DNA from 2 places in the Butyricicoccus sp. OF27-2pH9A genome. Region 1 is predicted to be linked to the other one. Evidence: predicted binding sites of a transcription regulator. Region 1 holds the regulator's gene; the other holds the start of a gene.
What was found. The regulator HrcA, encoded in region 1, represses chaperone genes, less so after heat shock. The targets are predictions, from matches to a motif close to TGTTAGCACTCNNNNNNNNNGAGTGCTAACA.
Positions count from the first base shown of each region.

Region 2: a site for HrcA is predicted at 2,307-2,337, ahead of PG722_RS04185 (co-chaperone GroES). Genes of this name have one in related genera too.

Region 1 is NZ_JAQEXK010000001.1:359,373-366,906, forward strand. It holds gene dnaK (molecular chaperone DnaK) at 1-1,444, opposite strand, end outside; gene grpE (nucleotide exchange factor GrpE) at 1,501-2,028, opposite strand; gene hrcA (heat-inducible transcriptional repressor HrcA) at 2,057-3,103, opposite strand; gene PG722_RS01650 (Gfo/Idh/MocA family protein) at 3,409-4,428, shown strand; gene PG722_RS01655 (hypothetical protein) at 4,527-5,114, shown strand; gene PG722_RS01660 (Gfo/Idh/MocA family protein) at 5,171-6,178, opposite strand; gene PG722_RS01665 (LacI family DNA-binding transcriptional regulator) at 6,478-7,494, shown strand.
Region 2 is NZ_JAQEXK010000003.1:64,167-71,700, forward strand. It holds gene glyA (serine hydroxymethyltransferase) at 1-1, shown strand, start outside; gene groL (chaperonin GroEL) at 334-1,959, opposite strand; gene PG722_RS04185 (co-chaperone GroES) at 1,980-2,264, opposite strand; gene PG722_RS04190 (THUMP domain-containing class I SAM-dependent RNA methyltransferase) at 2,439-3,623, opposite strand; gene PG722_RS04195 (hypothetical protein) at 3,766-3,978, opposite strand; gene PG722_RS04200 (hypothetical protein) at 4,067-4,444, opposite strand; gene PG722_RS04205 (hypothetical protein) at 4,604-5,041, shown strand; gene PG722_RS04210 (zinc-ribbon domain containing protein) at 5,415-5,690, opposite strand; gene PG722_RS04215 (sigma-70 family RNA polymerase sigma factor) at 5,767-6,297, opposite strand; gene glmS (glutamine--fructose-6-phosphate transaminase (isomerizing)) at 6,503-7,534, opposite strand, start outside.

The DNA of each region.
Region 1 (7,534 bases):
CGTCCTGAGACAGATTGGTGGATGCAGTGATAGTGATCTTCTGCTCCTTGCCGGTGCCGAGGTCCTTAGCGGATACGTTTACGATGCCGTTTGCGTCGATATCGAAGGTAACCTCGATCTGAGGAATGCCGCGCGGTGCCGGAGCGATGCCGTCGAGGGTGAAACGGCCGAGGGTCTTGTTACCTGCAGCCATCTCGCGCTCGCCCTGCAGAACGTGAATCTCAACGGACGGCTGGTTGTCAGCTGCGGTGGAGAAGATCTGGCTCTTCTTGGTCGGGATGGTGGTGTTGCGGTCGATCAGCTTGGTGCATACGCCGCCGAGGGTCTCAATACCGAGGGACAGCGGAGTTACGTCGAGCAGCAGCACGTCCTTGACCTCGCCGCCGAGAACGCCGCCCTGAATGGATGCGCCGATTGCTACGCACTCGTCCGGGTTGATGCCCTTGAAGCCTTCCTTGCCGGTGATACCCTTAACAGCCTCCTGTACAGCCGGGATACGGGTGGAACCGCCAACCAGCAGGACCTTGGACAGATCGGAAGCGGACAGACCAGCGTCGCTCATAGCCTGACGAACCGGACCCATGGTGCGCTCAACGAGGTCTGCGGTCAGCTCATTGAACTTTGCACGGGTCAGGGTCAGCTCGAGGTGCTTCGGACCGGTAGCGTCAGCCGTGATGTACGGCTGGTTGATGGAGGTCTGGCTCATGCCGGACAGCTCGATCTTCGCCTTCTCAGCAGCTTCCTTCAGGCGCTGCATAGCCATACGGTCGTTCGACAGGTCAATGCCGTTGGACTTCTTGAACTCGTCAACCATCCAGTCGATGATGCGCTGGTCGAAGTCATCACCGCCGAGGTGGGTATCACCTGCGGTGGACAGAACCTCCAGAACGCCCTCGCCGATGTCCAGAACGGATACATCGAACGTACCGCCGCCGAGGTCGTATACCATGATCTTCTGCTCGGATTCCTTATCTACGCCGTAAGCCAGTGCAGCAGCGGTCGGCTCGTTGATGATACGCAGAACTTCCAGACCTGCGATCTTGCCAGCATCCTTGGTAGCCTGACGCTGCGAGTCGGAGAAGTAAGCCGGAACGGTGATAACCGCCTGATTTACCGGCTGGCCGAGGTATGCTTCTGCGTCAGCCTTCAGCTTCTGCAGGATCATAGCGGAAATCTCCTGCGGGGAGTACGGCTTGCCGTCGATGTTTACGCGGTAGTCGGTGCCCATGTGGCGCTTGATGGAAATAATGGTGCGGTCTGCGTTGGTTACAGCCTGGCGCTTAGCGACCTGACCGATCATACGCTCGCCGTCCTTAGAAAATGCAACAACAGACGGAGTGGTGCGCGCACCCTCAGCGTTAGGGATGACTACGGCTTCGCCGCCCTCCATAACAGATACACAAGAGTTCGTCGTACCAAGGTCAATACCAATGATCTTACCCATAATAAATACACTCCTTAAATGATAGGATTTTGTTTACTTTAATTAGTAGTTAGTAATCAGTTTGCAACCTTCACCATCGCATGGCGAATAACCTTATCGCCAATCTGGAAGCCCTGCTGGAAGGTTTCTGCGATGACATTCTCACCGAGTTTTTCATCCTCAACGTGCATAACCGCGTTGTGGAAGTTCGGATCGAATGCGGTGCCTGCAGCAGCGTCAATGACGGTGACGTTAATGCCCTTGAGGCTTTCGGTCAGCTGCGTCATGGTCAGCTCGACACCCTTTTTATATTCGGTGTCGGCGGTCTCTGCCTTGAGCGCCCGCTCGAGGTTATCGTAGGTCGGCAGCAGTGCGGTTACGGCGCGGCTGACGGCATCGGTGTACGCCTGCTCGCGCTCACGCTGGCTGCGCTTGCGGAAATTATCGTATTCCGCCGCCATGCGGAGATAACGATCGTTCAGGTCGTTATACTTGGCTTCCCAGTCCGTCGCGGGCTTTGCTTCAGCCTTGGCGGTCTCCTCTGTAGGAGCCTCGGTCTTTACCTGCTCCTGCTCTTCCGCCTCCGGCTTTGTCTTTTTGCTCATGTCGTTTTGTGCCTCCGTTTACAGGAAATCAGTGATTTCCGTCTTTTTCATCTAAAAATGTCTCGGCGATCAGTTTGTTCAGCCCTTTTGCGAAGCGGCTGAGCTGTGCGGACAGCTTGGCGTAATCCATGCGGGTCGGGCCCACGATGCCGATCGCGCCCTGACCGATCTTGCCGATATCGTATTTTGCGTAGATCGCCGAGGTTTCACTCAGCGGGTTTTCGCCGTTTTCCGGTCCGATGAAGAACTGGATGCCGTCGATCTTGCGGGTGGCCGGCAGCAGGTGCTTGCGGTCGTCCTCCATGTAATCGAGCAGCGTCTGCGCCTTTTTCGTATCGCGGTACTCCGGAAAACGCAGCAGCTTGCTGGCACCGTCGAGGTAAACCTTCTGGTCGCTCAGCTCGGTGATCAGCTCTGCGATGTACTCGGCTACCGGAGCGAGCAGCGCGGTCAATCCCGCGGCGCGGCGCACAATGTCGAATCGCTCGGCGGTGATGCTCGAGAGCGGCAGTCCGGTCAGCGTCTGGTTGAGCACATAGGTGAGCAGCTCGGCCTCATCCTTGGAGACCTCAGCCACCGTGCGGACCATTTTGTTCTTGACCGTGCCCGAATCCGTAACTACTACGATTACGAAATTCATCTTATCGACTGCGATGATCTCAAACTGCCGGATGGCGATCTGCGTCATGGCCGGTGTGATAGCAACCGACGCGTAATTCGTCAGACTGGTGAGCAGCTTGCCGGCCTCCTGAATGAGGTGGTCAAGCTCCCGTACCTTGGTAAGCACGCTGTTCTGCAGTGCGTTTCCGTCCTCCGCATTGTCGGCCGGACGCTCCATCAGTTCATCCACATACAGTCGATAGCCCTGCGGTGAGGGGATTCGTCCCGCAGAGGTGTGCGGCTTTTCGAGATAGCCCATGTCCTCCAGCTCACTCATCTCATTGCGGATGGTGGCGGACGAGAACGGCAGCTCGTGTCCCTCGGTCAATGCCTTGGAGCCGACCGGCTCAGCCGTGCGGATGTAATCGCCGATAATGGCTTTGAGTATTTGCTTTTTACGTTCCGAAAGCTCCACCGAAGCAGACTCCTTTCTTTCGGTTGTTAGCACTCCATCTCCCTGAGTGCTAAACTTAATTTACCACCACATACGGGCAAAGTCAAGTGCTGTTTGTGAACAATTTATGAAATGATCATCGGAATTTTATCACACCCGCCTGCCGAGTGCTGAAATGCCAGTTTTCACCGTATAAAAAACGCTCTGATTTGGTCGTTTTTCCTTGCGTTCGCGTCCACGCAGTGATAGAATTAGTATGAGAGAGAGACAGGCAATCGTTCGATTGCCGTAGAGAGAAAATCCGCTCTATAAAAAGGAGAAAAAACATGAAGGAAATCAAAGTTGGCATCGTCGGTTTGGGCCGTCTCGGTTCGGTACACGCGCAGAATCTCGCGTTCAAGATTCCCGGCTGCAAGCTGGTCGCTGCCTGCTCGCTCGAGCAGAAGGAGCTGGACTGGGCGAAGGACTACCTCAAGGTAGAGTACACCACCACGGACTACAAGAAAATGGTTGACGAGGCAGACATCGAAGCTGTCGTTATCGTCTCCTCCTCTCCGGAGCACTGCTGGATGATCGAGTACGCGCTCGACGCAGGCAAGCACGTTTTCACCGACAAGCCGCTCGGCTGCTCGCTTGAGGAGTGCAAGCGCGCTGAGGCTGCTGTTGAACGTCACCCGGACAAGATCTTCTTCCTTGGCTTTATGCGCCGCTACGATCCGTCCTATGCGGATGCAAAGGCACAGATCAACGCAGGCCGCATCGGCAAGCCGTATCTGGTAAAGGCTACCGGCCTTGACCCGGAAGCTCTGGTCGAGAGCTGCATCAAGTTCTCCAAGACCTCGGGCGGCATCTTCATCGACGCGGCTTCGCACGACATTGACCTGATGCGCTGGTTCCTCGGCGGTGAGGTTACCGAGGTTTACGCCGCAGGCACCAACTTTAAGCACCCCGAGTTTGCCGAGAACGGTGACACCGAGACCGGCATGGCAATGCTCAAGTTTGACAATGGCACGGTCGCTTTCCTGCACGTTGGCCGTACTGCGCCGCACGGTTACCACACCGAGACCGAAATCGTCGGCACCGAAGCGCATATCCGCGTAGCCGGTGTACCGTGGAAGGACCGTGTAATGGTTTACGATCAGTACGGTGCCCGTCAGGAGATCGTCGAGAACTTCCCGCAGCGTTTCGCAGAGGCGTACCTGCTCGAAATGGTGGACTTCATCGACTGCATCCAGAAGGACCGCAAGCCCGAGCTGACCGTTTACGACGGCACCAAGGCAACCCTCGTTACCTACGCGATTACGGATTCGTTCCACTCCGGTAAGCCGGTTCAGGTACAGTATTAATATATTGTAAAATCGCACAAAAGCAGAGCCGAAAGGCTCTGCTTTTTCTTGCATATTTTCATCTTCTCTGCTATTATAATGGCAAGGAGGTAGAGATTATGAACAACAACATTCCCATTGCCCGCTGGCTTTCCATGTTCTGGCTGTGCAGCGCCGTTTCACTGGTGCTTGGACAACTCGGCGGCTCCGTCACTTTGAACGGTACAAACGGTGCAGTGCTCACCGTTACCGGCATTCTCGGTATATTCTGCACCCTCGTGCAGTTTTATCCGTTTTACCGGTTCAGCCGCGTGTCCGAGCGCCTGCAGCGTGCGTTCACAGCCACTGTGCTCAGCGTGGCGGCAACCGTTGTCGGCCTGCTGGCCATGACGCTCGTTCCGAGCGACACGCCGCCGTATACACCCAGCACGTTTTATCTGCTGTTCAGCCTGATCGCACTTGCCGGTGTGATCGCATCCTATGTCTCGCAGTTCTGGCTGTACACCGGACTGGACGATGTCTGTACAGAGCGCGGCTACGACTTTCCGCCCAAGCGTATTCGCTGGTGCTTTTATCTTTCCCTTATCAACATTTTGCTGCGCATGCTGCCAACTTCCATTCCGATTTTTCTCTCGCAGATTGCCAGCCTTGTGCTGCTTGCCCTGTTTATCCGTGCCGCATATCAAGCGGAAAAGCTGACCGTATAACCCAATATAAAAGAAAAAGGACCGTCCAAACGGTCCTTTTTCTTTTATATGAGAGATTATTTGTAGAGAGCAGGTTTATCCATCATCTCGATCGGCAGGAACTGATTCGTGCCGCGGGAACGGTTGAGCGTGTCTGCTGCGACGCAGGCAGCATAGCCGTCCCATGCGGACGGGCCATCCGGCTCACCCTTCTCCGCAAGGGTCTTGACCCAATGGGTCAGCTCAATGTCATAGGCTTCAATAAAGCGGTCCTTCCAGTCGGTCAGGATCGGGAACGAACGGGTTGCGTTCGAGCGCTTGACAACCGCATACGGATCAGGCAGGTTGACTGTGCCCTTCTCGCAGACGACCTGACACTGGATGTCGTAACCGTAAGCGTCCGCAACCTGAACCTCTACGTCAATGCGAGCACCGGACTGGGTTTCCAGCAGCACGATCTGCGGGTTGTCGTAACCCTTGGTAGAGCACGCGGACTGGCGCACCTTGAGCACCTGACCGCTCTTATACTCATCGCCGAGCAGCCAGCGGCATATGTCCAGCTCATGGATTGCAACGTTGGAAACGCCCATCTCGGTCTGGAAGCCGTCCGGCTGAGACACGTTGCGGTGGCACGCGTGAATCATCAGCGGCGCACCCAGCTCACCGGAGTCAATGATGCGCTTCATCTCGGCGTAGCCGCGGTCATAGTGGCGCATAAAGCCGACCTGTACCAAACGCTTGCCGTGTGCGGTCTCGGCCGCGATGATTTTCTCGCAGTCGGCGGCACTCTGTGCCAGCGGCTTCTCGCAGAACACCTGCTTGCCCGCTTTAAGAGCCTCGAGCACATAGCCTGCGTGGCTCGGGTCGGACGAGGTGATAACGACCGCCTGCACCTCCGGTGCTGCGATCAGCTCCTCGCCGGTCTTGTATGCCTTCATGCCTTCATACTGCGCTGCAATCTTAATCGCAGCTTCTTCAAAATAGTCTGCACAGGCAACAACCTGACAGCCCGGAACAATGTCCGTCAGGCGTCGAATGTGATCGCGGCCAATTGCGCCGCAGCCAATAACACCAATATTCAGCATGCTGATCCTCTCCTTTTAACAGCAAGAATAATCACTTAAAATCTCGTTAATACTCGCGGATTCCCGCGTTTTTTCACACTTTTTTCTTCATTACATACATTGTACCGCAATCCCGCCGTCACGGTCAACCATCCTACCAAAACATTGGTAGCCTGCCTAAAAAAGCACCGCAAATTTATGGCAAAATGAAGGCTCAAAAGCAGATGACAGTGCATTTTTGATTGTGCACTGTGCGTAGTTATACTTGACGTCAGCGCTGCTCTCCCCTATACTTTGAAGTAGAAAAGGAGAATGTGTCAATGGCAGTTACCATACAAAAAATCGCAGAGCTGTCCGGTGTGTCGCGCGGCACGGTGGACCGTGTGCTGCACGGACGCCCCAACGTCAATCCAATGATACGCGAAAAAGTTGTCCGTGCCGCAGAAAAACTCGGCTATCAGCCTCCAGTGCCGCTGAAATCGGCAGATTGCAGGCAAGCGGCTATTCTCATTCCGCAATGGACGGACGGGCACTTCAACCGGCAGATCGTCAGCGGCATTCGCAAGGCGCTGCGCTATATCGCCGATCCGGCGTTTATACTGACCGAGCAGCCGCTGCGCACCATGACCATGCAGGAGCTGCTCCGCGCGATGGACGAACAGATTCGTTCCGGCGTGGACGGACTCATCATCCGTGCCGAGAATACGCCGGAGGTCCGCGCCGCCATCGAGCAGGCAGTGCAGAACGGCGTGACCGTCATCACCTATGATGCCGATGTGCCGCACAGCGGCCGTCTGTGCCACGCCGGACAGGATCTTGTCCGCGCAGGCGCTATCGCCGCCGGTGTCATGGCGCGGCTCATCCGGCCGCCCGAGCACGTTCTCATTGTCACCGGCAACCTGCGTATGGAGGCCCACAAAGGCCGCGTGGACGGCTTTTGCCGCCGTCTGCTCGAGCTGGGTTTCTCCGAAGATGCCTACCGCGTGATCGAAACCAACGAAATGCCTGAACTCACCGGTGAACTCGTCGCGCAGGCGCTTCAGGCCGACAGCCGCCTGCACGCCGTCTATATGGCCTGCCAGCCGCTCTCCGGCTGCATCGCGGGCATCCGAAAAGCGCGGCGCACCACCCGTCCGCATATCGTCTGCAACGACCTCACGCCCACCGCGAAGCGGTATCTGCGCGAGGGAACGGTGGATTTCGTGATCGGTCAGTCATTCTCGCAGGAGTCGTTCCACGCGGTGTTGGCGATGTATCAAATGCTGCTGCGCGGCGTGAAGCCGAAGCGTGAGCTGTATTATACCGATCTGCGGTTGATCACGCAGGAAATGCTGTAGAGGGAGATTTCATTATCATGGTGCAAATCGGATAAACGGC
Region 2 (7,534 bases), on a different contig from region 1:
ATCTCTGGCTGCCGCGGAACTGCTCATCCGGATTTCCGAACAATGCCGCATGAAGCTCCGGAGCACGCAAGTCCGATGATACTCATACAAAGAAACAGAGCGTTTCATTGCTGTGAAGCGCTCTATTTTCATTTTCGGGATAGTCTCAAGCCTCTTGAAGTAATCCATTAAGCACATTTGCATCTGTAATTTTTCGACAACAGAAAAAGGCCGACGCCTGCAAAATGCAGGCGTCGGCCTTGTACATATCTGATGCTTTTCCACTGACGATTGTCACAAGTTTGCCTTTTAACCCTCGAAATCCCCAGTGTTTTCAGCGTTTTTCGGTACTGCTTAGTACATGCCGCCCATATCCGGTGCAGCCGGAGCAGCCGGAACCGGCTCCTTCTTATCAGCAACCAGGCTCTCGGTGGTCAGAACCATCGAAGCAACAGATGCTGCATTCTGCAGTGCGGAACGGTTTACCTTGGTCGGGTCAACGATGCCGTTTGCAATCATGTCGCCGTAGGTCTCGGTTGCAGCGTCAAAGCCGTAGCCAACCTTGTCAGCGTGCTTTACCTTATCAACAACGATTGCGCCCTCGATGCCTGCGTTGGCAGCGATCTGCTTCATCGGTGCTTCCAGACCGCGTGCAACGATCTGCATACCGGTCTTCTCATCGCCGGTTGCCTCTGCAGCCAGAGCCTCAACCGCTGCGATAGCGTTTACATAAGCTACACCGCCGCCTGCTACGATGCCTTCCTCAACAGCTGCGCGGGTTGCGTTCAGTGCATCCTCGATGCGGAGCTTCTGCTCCTTCATCTCGGTCTCGGTTGCAGCGCCAACCTTGATAACTGCTACGCCGCCGGCCAGCTTAGCCAGACGCTCCTGCAGCTTCTCACGGTCGAAGTCAGAGGTGGTGCGCTCGATTGCGCCGCGGATCTCAGCAACGCGGTTTGCGATAGCCTGCTTGTCGCCTGCACCGTCAACGATGGTGGTATTCTCCTTGGTTACCTTAATCTGACGGGCAGAACCCAGCATATCCATGGTAGCGTCCTTCAGCTCGATACCAACCTCCTCGGAGATTACGGTACCGCCGGTCAGGATTGCGATATCGCGCAGCATATCCTTGCGGCGATCGCCAAAGCCCGGAGCCTTAACAGCTACGCAGGTGAAGGTACCGCGCAGACGGTTTACGATCAGGGTGGACAGAGCCTCGCCCTCAACGTCCTCAGCGATGAGCAGCAGTTTCTTGCCGGCCTTAACAACCTGCTCGAGGATCGGCAGCAACTCCTGAATGTTGGACAGCTTCTTATCGGTGATCAGCACCAGAGCATCATCCAGGTTTGCTTCCATCTTCTCGGTGTCGGTGCACATATACGGGGTGATATAGCCGCGGTCGAACTGCATGCCCTCAACAACCTCGGAGTAGGTCTCAGCGGTCTTGGACTCCTCAACGGTGATAACGCCGTCGGTGGAAACCTTCTCCATAGCCTCTGCGATCAGGGTGCCGATCTCGTCGGAGCTGGAGGAGATAGCGCCTACACGAGCGATGTCGCCCGTGCCGTCAACCTTCTTGGAGTTCTCAGCGATTGCTGCAACAGCAGCCTTGACTGCCTTGGAGATACCGCGGCGCATTACCATCGGGTTTGCACCTGCAGCTACGTTCTTCAGACCCTCGCGAACGAAAGCCTGTGCCAGAACGGTAGCGGTGGTGGTACCGTCGCCTGCGATGTCGTTGGTCTTGGTGGCAACTTCCTTAACGAGCTGTGCGCCCATGTTCTCGAAAGCGTCGTCCAGCTCGATCTCCTTGGCGATAGTAACACCGTCGTTGGTGATCAGCGGACCGCCGTACTTCTTATCCAGTACAACGTTGCGGCCCTTCGGACCGATGGTTACCTTAACGGTATCAGCGAGCTGATCAATACCGCGCTGCAGAGCCTTGCGCGCGTCCTCGCCGTAAATAAGCTGCTTAGCCATGATGAATTACCTCCTGAAAATTACTCTACGATTGCCAGAATGTCGCTCTGACGAACGATGATATACTTCTCGCCGTCCAGTTTAACCTCAGTACCGGTGTACTTGCCGGTGATGACCTTCTGGCCCTTCTGAACTTCCATCTTGATTTCCTTGCCGTCAACAACGCCGCCCGGGCCTACTTCGATGATTTCAGCAACCTGGGGCTTCTCCTGTGCGGATGCGGTAAGAATAATGCCGCTTGCGGTGGTCTCCTCCGCCTCGACCATCTTGATAACTACGCGGTCGCAAAGGGGCTTGAGCTTCATAATGGATTCCTCCTATGAAAAATAAGATTTTACAATGTTGGGGGTTAGCACTCAAATTACCCGAGTGCTAACTTCGAGTATTATCTTACACCAAGGAGCCGCAATATGCAAGGGGGTAATCCGGAATTTTCACAAAAATTTTCTGAACAAATTATGAACAGTGCCCTGTACTGCTCAGTGTTTTGCCGGTCGTTTAGCAGACGGACGGTCAGAGTGCTTATTTACCGACTTATCCTGTGCAGATGGGTCTTTAAAATACATATGCAGCTCGCACTTGATCATGCCGTTATACAGCTTGCGGCGCTTATCCGCCTTGCGGCCGTAGCAACGCTCGAACAGCGGGTCCGAGCTGAGCAGATACTGCTTCATCGGGCTGTTTTTTGTCGCTCTGCCGAGGTCGGCGTACAGCTTTTCCGCCTGCTGCAGGTCCAGCAGACGCTCACCGTACGGCGGATTGGCAAACAGTACGCCTGCACCGCTGTAATCGCGCTTTACTGCGTCCGCGCGCTCGAAGAACACCGTGTTCGCTACACCGGCCTTGCGCGCGTTCTCGATGGACAGCTGCACGCAGTCCGGGTCGATGTCGCTGCCGACGATATCGAATTTTGCATCCGGCTGGGCAAGGTCGAGCGCACTCTCGCGCGCCTGCTGCCAGACCGACTTGTCAAAGCAGCTCCACTTTTCCGCGTCAAAGCGGCGCAGCAGACCGGGGGCACGGCGCTGCGCGATCATGGCCGCCTCAATCGCGATCGTGCCCGAGCCGCAGAACGGGTCGAGGAACGGATCGCGCCCGCGCCAGCGCGCCAGCTTGACCATAGCCGCCGCCAGCGTCTCACGAAGCGGCGCCGCATTGCTGTTGGCGCGGTAGCCGCGCTTGTGCAGACCGGCACCCGAGGTATCGAGGTACAGCTCAGCCACATCGTGCATGATGGCGAACTGAATCTGATACTTTTCGCCGATCTCGTCAAACCAGGTTTGACCGTACTTCGCGCCCAGACGCGATACGACTGCCTTTTTGATGATCTTCTGGCAGTCCGGAATCGAGTGCAGCGCGGAGTCCAGACTGTGACCCTTGACCGGAAATGCGCCGTCCGCCGGAATGAACTGCTCCCACTGGAGTGCTTTTACGCCCTCGAACAGCTGATCGAACGTTTTGGCTTTGAATGTGCCGATACGGATGAGCACGCGCTCGGCGCACCGCAGGTTCAGGTTCGCCCATGCGAGCGTGTTCTCGTCACCGGTGAACAGCACGCGACCGTTTTCCGCGTGTACGTCGGTCAGCCTGCCGCCAAAGCGCAGCTCGTCCGCGACGATGCCCTCCAGCCCGAACAGGGTCGGGCAGCATAATGTGAGTTTCATATGGTTTTCCTCCAAAAAGGCTCCCGCCGTCAGAGCAGGAGCCGAAAGTCCTTTTTAACCTTTATATTGTATCGGTTTTTAAGTATTTTGTCAAGATTTGCGACGAGATAACGCGGTTTGCTGAATGCCGCTATCCGGAGCGTTATCGCTTGAGAAGCGAACAGGCTCTTGCCTGCTCTGCACGGGCACAAGAGGGAGACACCAAGGTTTGCCCGTAGGCCACTAAACCTTTTTCCCGCGCCGTGTGCGGATTAAAGCAGTGTTCGATTTGTGCAGGTAGAGCCAGCGCATTCATGTAAGCAAACAGATAGAATCGGCAATGGGTAAAGAGGGCGTTGTCCATTGCAAATTCCAAACAGGAGTGTTTCTATGAACACAGTGGGTATTGATGTTCCAAGCAGAAAGAGCACGGCTGCAGCGCTTCGTTCTTTGGGCGAGGTTGTTCAGCTGCCGTTGGATGTTGTCCGCAACGCGGGAGGATTGGCTTCTCTCGTCGAGCACTTGAAGGCACTTGACAGCGAAACCCGCGTTGTGTTGGAACACGCATCGTAGTTCGTGAACGCATCGTCATCCGGCGGTTCCGGCCAACTCCACTGCTCGATCGGCTCATTGATATGCACATCAAAGAACTTTGTTTCCGGTTCGCCGCACTCGCAGTTCGTTTCAAAGAAGCAATCCGGCATGAACTCTGTTTCGTGCCAGCCTTTACCTTCTCCAGTTTCGGCATTATACTGCGTAAAGTACCAGCCGCTGCCCTCTGCTTCTCCCTCTTCCTGCTCAAAACGAACATATGGGAGATAGATCATTTTTTCATTTTTCACACCTTTTTCCTCCTTATTTGAGGACTATTTTTACTGCGGACAAATAAAAAAGTGCCAGTAATGAGGATTTCATTACCGACACTTTCGATAAGGAAGGCTCTTTAGGGTCTTCCTTTTCTTTTTATCAAGAACTACCCCGATTTATAGGAGTTATCGCCTATGCCCAGTAATATACCATCAAAGTCCGATAAAAACGGCGCAGCCGAATTCATCAAGCACCAGAAACTATGTGGCTTGGATTACTATTCCCGCTTTTCGCGCGAAGAATTGGAAACCAAGCACGCCGATATTCTGCATTTATACGAGGCCCTTAAGAAAGACACCCGCTTTTGGATTGTCTTATCGTTCGCCCTGATTCCGGTCAGTGCGCTTATCTTATGGGACTTTTATCTGCTGCTCACCAATCCCACCTATGCCTTTTATGCATCAAAAAATATAAACATCGCAGAGATTATAGATCTTCTCATACATATCGGAGCCCTTCTGCTGCACGCAGCATTCATCGCATTTTCCGTTTCTGACGGTTTCTATCTCGGCTTTCTTCGCCGGCAGAAAGAGACGGTCGAAGAGCTGCTTACCATCAACGAAGCCAAATAAAGGTTCTTCTCTATGCATTTATGTACAGCTTCGTGAATCTCAGCAAAGGTCATATCTGCCCTTGCTTATTTCCCAGCATTGAGGCCGCTATTGCTGACCTTGACGACCGGCAGAAACGCGGCTTAATTCTGGAATACAACGTTATTGCTTAAAATCAAAAGATCCCCCCTGCTCATTTTGAGCAGAGGTTTTCTTTTGCCGCAAGCCGCCCATCACCTGCGGATCCGATTCTTCATTTCTTTATCATTTTTCGGAACACATACATTCCCTTGCCGATTCCTTTCCTTTGGGCAAAGAAAAAAGCACCAGCAATGAGAAAAGTCATTACTGGCACTTTTAACGTGTCATTTATTGATTTTTTATCGTTACGGTATCACTGCTCACGCATCTTTGCGAAGCACTCGCTGCAATATACCGGGCGGTCAGATTTCGGCTCGAACGGAACGCGAGCCTCGCCGCCACAAGCAGCACAGGTAGCGGTGAAGAACTCACGCGGACCGCGTGCAGCGTTCTTGCGCGCGTCACGGCAGCTCTTGCAGCGCTGCGGCTCGTTCTGGAAACCGCGCTCTGCGTAAAACTCCTGCTCGCCGGCGGTGAACACGAACTCCTTACCGCATTCCTTGCATACTAAAGTCTTGTCTTCGTACATGGTTTTTACCTCTCTTTGATACTGTTCCCTCGGGAAACTTGAAATATATGCGTACAGACACTGCGCCTGCTATCGCCTAAATAGGTTTAATGGCTGCCGATTTTCGCTTGATGCGCTGGACGGCATTATCCACAGATTTGATTGGTTTGTGCAGCGCTTCGGACATCTCTTCATACGATAAGCCGTCCAAAAACAACGTCAAAACCTGTGCCTCAAATTCAGACAAAAGCGAGTAGAGCTTCTTTTTCCGCTCTTCCCTCTCCTCATTGCCGATAACAAGCGATTCAGGATCACCATTCGGTGCAGTTACCCGGGTACGCGATTCCGCAAGGTCTTCAAACAGAGGTCGATCGATTGACATAGACTGATTGAGCGGGTCGTGCTTGAGCGACGCTGCCGCCTTCACTGCGGAATAAATCTTCCGCGTGATGCACAACCGTGCAAACGCTCCAAAGGGTGTGCCCTTGCTCTCGTCGTACTCCCGGACGGCATTCAGCAGCCCGAGCATGCCCTCCTGCATCAGATCCTCTGCATCGGCGCCTGCCAGAAAGTAGGGCCGTGCACAGGTCTTGACCAGACGGGTATAACGACGGATCAGATTCTCCATCGAGAGTCCGTCTCCTTGCCGTGCCAGACGGCACAGCTTTTCATCGGGAATCCCGTTCGATGGCTGTATTTGATAATCATTTCTCATGTCAATAGCTATTATACGCGGTAGAATTGGAAATGTCAAGAAACGATTGTCATCTTTACCGATATCACACAAAAACGCGCTTCTGTTTTTGTGTGATTATGACAATATTGTTGACGTTTTACTCTACAGTTACCGACTTTGCCAAGTTGCGCGGCTTATCGACATCACAGTTGCGCTCCACTGCGATATAGTATGCCAAAAGCTGCATCGGAATAATCGAGAGCGAAGCGGAAAATTCATACAGGCACTTCGGCAGGCGCACGATGTGCTGGCAGACCGACTCGTCCCCGGTGAAATCGTCCGTGGTGACGAGCACGACGCTTGCGCCGCGCGCTACAACCTCGCGGATATTGGAGACCGTCTTCTCAAACAGTGCCGGCTGCGTTGCCAGAGCAACAACCAGAGTACCCTCCTCGATCAGCGAAATGGTGCCGTGCTTCAGCTCACCGGCAGCGTACGCCTCCGAATGAATATAGGAAATTTCCTTCAGCTTGAGCGAAGCCTCGAGCGCGGCGGCATAGTCCAGTCCGCGTCCAAGGAAGAACACGCTCGAGCGGTTTGCATACAGCGTAGCGATACGCTGCATATCCGACTGGCACCCCAGTGTCTGCTCAATGCATTCCGGCAGACGCTGGAGCTCAGCGCAGAGCGCACGCTCGTCACCGATGGAAATCAGGCCGCGCACACGCGCGATCTTAACCGAAATGAGGTACAGAGCGGACAGCTGTGCGGAATATGCCTTGGTTGTCGCAACCGAAATCTCCGGGCCGGCCCAGGTATACAGCACACCGTCTGCTTCGCGCGCAATCGTCGAGGAAACGACGTTTACAATTGCAATCGTGAACGCACCTGCCTGCTTGGCCAGACGCATGGCAGCCAGCGTGTCCGCCGTCTCGCCGGACTGACTGATAACGATGCACATATCCTTTTTGCCGATAATCGGGTTCTCATAACGGAACTCACTGGCAACCTCTGCCGTGCAGCGAATACGGCACATTGCCTCAATCACGCGCTTGCCGACCATGCCTGCGTGCAGTGCAGAGCCGCAGCCGATGATATGAATATGCTCGATTTCACGCAGACGCTCGTCGGTCAGACCGTTGTCCTCGAATACAACCGCATCATTTTTGATACGCGGCTTGACCGTATC